DNA from 2 places in the Acerihabitans sp. genome. Region 1 is predicted to be linked to the other one. Evidence: predicted binding sites of a transcription regulator. Region 1 holds the regulator's gene; the other holds the start of a gene.
The links. Region 1 encodes ArgR, which controls arginine synthesis, uptake and breakdown. Its sites were predicted from a motif close to ANTGAATAAAAATACANT; they were not measured.

Region 1 (3,136 bases):
GAGCGAAGTGGCCGAAGCGTGCGTGCAGCCGGCCCATTGGAGCGCTGATGTCGATACCCTGGTGGAAATGATTGTCAAAACCTCCCAACCCGGCGATTACATCCTGGTGATGAGCAACGGCGGATTCGGCGGCATTCATGAAAAACTGCTGGCGCAATTGAATCTCAAAGCCGGCATGGTGGCCTAGCAGCCGCGCAAGGCAAAAAAAAACCCCCGCAAGCGGGGGAAGGATCGTCGGATAGGACGACGAGAGGGAATCGGCAATTCGCGTCTTGGGTTATTACTGGACACAGGAATAACAGAGGGCGACGACGTTTTTGCCAGTGTGACTTTTGGCGTGAACTCTCTCTCTACTGCTTTATTAACGTCTGCAAATCATTGGCCCGGCCGCCTTCACCGCGCCGGCCTTTGGCCGGGCGAACATGTCGCGGCGCCGCCGTGTCGGCGCTTATTTATACAGCTCGGCCGTGGCGTGCCAGGTATCATTATCACGGGCTTCCGTGATGTGATAGGAGGTTGCGCCTTTGGCTTCGGCGGCCTGGTTCAGGGCCTGGTGAATATCGGAAGGCGCGCCCGCCTTGCCGGTTACGCTTACCGTGCCGAACGGCTGCAAGCCGCTGGCCTGTTCCTGCGAGATCGAATTCGCGGCGAAAGCGCCAAAGGACAAGGCTGACATTACGGTCATCAGTGAGACTGCGGTTTTAATTTTCATGTTATTACCTCTACATATTCTTGTGCGTAACGGTTTCATGCTGTTGTTTTTCGCCGGCGGTGCGCCGTCAACAGCCTGTGAAACGTGATGTGCATCACGAAGTAAAGTATACACTAGTAACGTGAGGTATTAATAGTTTGCTCATAATTTATTATGAAACTTTATTTGCGTTCTTTGCCATAATATAAGTAAAAGCTATTAAAATAGGTTAAAAAATATACAATTAATGTTAAATAATTGTAATTTCAAAGAGATGAAAGGTTTTAGCCAAACGTGCTGTCCGACGGGGCGCTTTTGGTGAAATCAGCCGCGGGGCATGTAAAACAAGGATTTCACACCGGCTTAACGCCACGGCGACGGCGTCCGTGGCGGTCGGAAAGGGGCCGGGCGATACAACGGCGATGAAAACCGCGGGCGATCGGCGGTTTCAGTTATAAGGCGCCAATCCCCAGCCTATAGCTCCTGATCGAACAGGATGAGTATGGCTTCGTAGAGTTGTTTAACGCTAAAGCCCTTGGCGGGTGTGGTAAAAATGGTATCGTCCCCGGCAATGGTGCCCAGAATGCCCTCGGACTTACCCAGGGAATCCAGCAGGCGGGCAATAAGCTGCGCGGCGCCGGGGCTGGTATGGATAACGATGACCGCGTCGTTATGATCGACATCCAGCACCAGGTTTTTCAGCGGGCTGCTGGTGGTGGGCACGCCCAGCTCCGCCGGCAGGCAATACACCATTTCCATTTTAGCGTTGCGGGTTCTCACCGCGCCAAATTTGGTTAGCATCCTTGATACCTTGGACTGATTTATATTTTCAAACCCCTGTTCTTGCAGCGCAAAAACAATCTCACCTTGGGAGCTGAATTTTTCTTCCTTAAGCAAGGCCTTAAAAGCTTTAACCAGTTCTTCTTGTTTTAGGTGGTTGCGCATATTTTCCCAAACCAGTAGCCGATATTGTAGTTTGAATTATGCATAAATTTGCATTTTTATGCAATAAAAATGCGATGTCGCCGCCTTATCAGCCAAATTGAGTCGGCAAAACGGTCAGCGTAGCAATATTTATTCAAATCAACCATGACCTGGCTCGCATATTTACTGGCATTAAAAAGTAAAGGGAATGTTATTAAAATGATGTTGTTTTGACCATTGCTGTCGGTGTAATGTGATCGATAACCACGGGTATTGAACGGCAGCGGCAGGCATTATCCGGTGAAGTCGTCCGGTATGGGAATAAGGCTGGAACTTATGGATAAGAAAGGGAAGTTAACGTGTCATTTCTCAAATTTGCGATCGCTGATTTGTTTTTACTCGTTTATGTCTCTATGATCATAACCAGATGATTTGACGGCATTTAATTTTTCCTATAATAATAAGGAGATTAGAATGAAAGTCGCAGTTCTCGGTGCAGCGGGTGGCATAGGACAGGCACTAGCCCTGTTGCTCAAAACCCAACTCCCCTCAGGTTCAGAACTCTCTCTCTATGATATCGCCCCCGTGACGCCCGGCGTGGCGGTCGACCTCAGCCATATTCCCACCGCGGTGAAGATCAAGGGCTTTAGCGGCGAAGACGCCACTCCCGCCCTGGCGGGCGCGGATATCGTGCTGATTTCCGCCGGCGTGGCGCGCAAGCCCGGCATGGACCGCGCCGATCTGTTCAACGTCAACGCGAGCATCGTACGCAACCTGATCAATCAGGTGGCGAAGGCTTGTCCCAGCGCGTTAATCGGCATCATTACCAATCCGGTCAACACCACGGTGGCGATCGCCGCTGAAGCGCTGGAGAAGGCCGGGGTGTATGACAAACGCAAACTGTTCGGTATCACCACGCTTGATATCATCCGTTCCAATACCTTTGTCGCCGAGCTGAAAGGCCTGCGGCCCGAGGACGTGGAAGTGCGTGTGATAGGCGGCCATTCCGGCGTCACTATCCTGCCGTTATTGTCCCAGGTTAAGGGCGTGAGCTTTAGCGAACAGGAAATTGCCGACCTCACCCGCCGCATCCAGAATGCCGGCACCGAAGTGGTGGAGGCGAAAGCCGGCGGGGGTTCAGCCACCTTATCCATGGGCCAGGCGGCGGCGCGGTTCGGCCTGTCGCTGGTGCGCGCCATGCAGGGTGAAGCCGGCGTGGTGGAATGCGCTTACGTTGAAGGCGATGGCGAATTTACCCGCTTCTTTGCCCAACCGCTGCTGTTGGGTAAGCAGGGCCTGGAGGAACGTCAATCCATCGGCACCTTGAGCGCCTTTGAACAACAGGCGCTGGAACAAATGAAGGATGTGCTGAAAAAAGATATCGAACTCGGGGAAAAATTCATCAATCAATAATGCGCAGGTAGCGGCCCCGTGCCCTGGAACCGGGGCCGGGCTGCCGTTACCCTTGGTTTCACCGCGCGCCGTCCCAGCGGCGTGCAAGCTGCTTTTGCCTGTGTATCC
Region 2 (3,136 bases), on a different contig from region 1:
TTTCCCGAGCATACTAACGTTGCTTCGCATTGCCGAATATTGTTCGTTCATAAGGACCCTGATCCAACTCACCTGAAAATTTATTTCACCCGAATGACGTAAATCACCCACCCTTATCTAGCCATGTATCCATTCATACGTCAAATGACATCAATCCACGTCAGAATACCTACATATCGCGTCAATTCGTGAAAGTTAACAGCATGTATCAATTATAAGAAAAACTTATCGCCAAGGCCTTAACATCCCCTTTCGGGGATAAATTTCATGCTGATCAATCGCCGCGGAATGGGGAGAAAAGAGCGGGCGGTTCTCATTGCAGGCAAAAATGTCGTATCACTTGGGAAAGGAGCTCCCGCGTCGGTTTAATAAAGGCCGTATCGAGATATTCGTCGGGCTGATGCGCCTGTTTTATCGATCCCGGGCCTAATACCAGGGTAGGGCACAGTTGCTGGATAAACGGCGCTTCGGTACAGTAATTGACCACATCGGTTTTGACCCCCAACAGTGTTTCCACCACGTCCACCAGGCGATGGTCCGCCGGGCATTCATAGCCGGGGATGGGCGGATGCAGGGCGGCAACGGTTATCCGTCCCGGCCAGCGCGCGCTTACCGGCGCCAGGGCCTCGGTCAGTAACCCGTCCAGATCGCCGAGCGTCAGGCCGGGCAACGGACGTATATCCATATGCAGCTCGCAGCAGCCGCAAATGCGATTAGCGGAATCGCCGCCGTGTATATGGCCGAAATTCATGGTCGGATAGGGGATATCGAAGGCCGGATGATGGTAACGCTCCTGCAACGTATTGCGCAGTATCATCAGGTGGGAAATGGCCTCGTGCATCAGTTCGATGGCATTGACGCCCAGGCTCGGGTCGCTGGAGTGGCCAGATTGGCCCTGGATGCGCACCGCATTGGAGATATGGCCCTTATGGGCGCGCACCGGCCGCAGCGAGGTCGGTTCGCCGATAATGGCGCAATCCGGGCGCAGCTCGCTGGACTGGGCGAAATAACTGGCTCCCGCCATACTGGTTTCTTCATCGGCGGTGGCGAGGATGTATAATGGTTTTTGCAGCCTGCTGGCATCAATATCGCGCAGCGTGTCGAGGATAAAGGCAAAAAAGCCTTTCATATCGGCGGTACCCAGGCCATACAGCTTGTTATTCTCTTCGGTCAGGGTAAAGGGATCGCGGGTCCAACGTCCGTCGTCGAACGGGACGGTATCGGTGTGTCCCGCCAGCAGCAGCCCGCCGGCGCCGGCGCCGATGCGGGCCAGCATATTGAATTTGTTGCGTGTGCCCGGCACCGGCTGGATCTCGACCTGGAAACCCAGCGTGGTGAACCAACCCGCCAGCAGATTGATTAAGGTCTGATTACTTTGATCCAGGGCGCTGTCGGTGGCACTGATGGACGGAGTCGCGATCAGGGCGCGGTACAACTCCATAAACGGGGGTAATTTTGTCTTCACTGTTGACAGCCTTTAGTTTGGATAGTATCAATAATCATGCAATAATAGTGAATAAAAATACAATAACGTTGAGTGTAAAGTAAACGGATAAATACCAGACTACTACGCTTGACCTCGCGGGTGAACAGCGAATAGTTGCTTAAGCACCGACTTAGGCGACAAAGAATTGCTGGAGAGCCCTTCTCGTCGTGATAGCAAATCAAGAAGGTGAACAAAAGTCATGCTGAATACGCTGATTGTCGGTGCCAGCGGATATGCCGGAGCCGAGCTTGCGGCTTATCTAAACCGTCACCCGCATATGAACATAACCGCTTTGGCGGTTTCAGCGCAAAGTGCGGATGCCGGGAAGTTATTGTCCGAACTGCATCCCCAGTTCAAAGGCGTGGTCGATTTACCGCTTCTCCCCCTGACCGACGTCGGCGCCCTGGCGAAAACGGTGGACGTGGTGTTTCTCGCCACCGCCCACGAGGTCAGCCACGACCTGGCGCCGGTATTCCTGGCCGCCGGCTGCGTGGTGTTCGATCTCTCCGGCGCGTTTCGCGTCAACCAGGCGTCGTTCTACAGCCAGTACTATGGTTTTGAACATCAGCATGCCGAGTGGCTGGCGAAGGCGGTCTACGGCCTGGCGGAATGGCAAGGCGAGGCGTTGCAGCAGGCGCAGCTGGTGGCGGTCCCCGGCTGTTATCCCACCGCGTCCCAACTGGCGCTCAAGCCCCTGGTGGACGGCGGGCTGCTCAACGACGCGCAGTGGCCGGTAATCAACGCCGTCAGCGGCGTCAGCGGCGCGGGCCGTAAAGCGTCGCTCGCCGCCAGCGTCTGCGAGGTCAGCCTGCAGCCCTATGGTATCTTTAACCACCGTCACCAGCCGGAAATCGTCGCCCATTTGGGCATTCCGGTGATATTCACCCCACATCTGGGTAATTTTGCCCGCGGCATCCTCGCTACCATCACCTGTCGCCTGAACGCGGGCGTCACGGCGGGCGATGTGGCCGAATCCTACCATACTGCCTATCACGATAAGCCCCTGGTACGGTTATATGATAAAGGCGTGCCGGCGCTGAAAGCGGTGGTGGGGCTGCCGTACTGCGATATCGGCTTTGCGGTGCAGGGCGAGCATTTGATTGTGGTGGCCACCGAAGATAATTTATTAAAAGGCGCGGCCGCGCAGGCAGTACAATGCGCTAATATCCGCTTTGGTTTTGCACAAACGCAGGCGCTTCTTTAACGGCTGGCAACGAGGTATTAAACATAATGAATCCGTTAATTATAAAACTGGGTGGCGTGCTGCTTGATAGCGAAGAGGCGCTGGAGCGCCTGTTTTCGGCATTGGACAGCTATCGCGCGCAGCATCAACGTCCGTTGTTAATCGTCCATGGCGGCGGCTGCCTGGTGGATGAGTTAATGAAAAAACTGGCCCTGCCGGTGACCAAGGTCAACGGCCTGCGGGTTACGCCTGCGGACCAGATCGATATTATCACCGGGGCGCTGGCCGGCACGGCGAACAAGACCCTGCTGGCCTGGGCGAAAAAACATGCCATCCCGGCGGTCGGGCTGTGTCTGGGCGATGGCGACAGCGTGGAGGTTACCGAGCTTGATGAGAAACTCGGCCATGTCGGCAAGGCGCGGCCGGGTTCGCCGGCGTTGCTGAACACCCTGCTGGGCGCCGGATAC

Region 2: the regulator ArgR is predicted to act here: its motif matches at 1,512-1,529, upstream of argC (N-acetyl-gamma-glutamyl-phosphate reductase).

The regions. Positions count from the first base shown of each region.
Region 1 is NZ_DASWOM010000041.1:18,162-21,297, forward strand. Features, by position in the region: gene mpl (UDP-N-acetylmuramate:L-alanyl-gamma-D-glutamyl-meso-diaminopimelate ligase) at 1-187, shown strand, start outside; gene yhcN (peroxide/acid stress response protein YhcN) at 449-712, opposite strand; gene argR (transcriptional regulator ArgR) at 1,166-1,636, opposite strand; gene mdh (malate dehydrogenase) at 2,090-3,028, shown strand.
Region 2 is NZ_DASWOM010000107.1:63,660-66,795, forward strand. Features, by position in the region: gene ppc (phosphoenolpyruvate carboxylase) at 1-51, opposite strand, end outside; gene argE (acetylornithine deacetylase) at 314-1,465, opposite strand; gene argC (N-acetyl-gamma-glutamyl-phosphate reductase) at 1,686-2,690, shown strand; gene argB (acetylglutamate kinase) at 2,714-3,136, shown strand, end outside.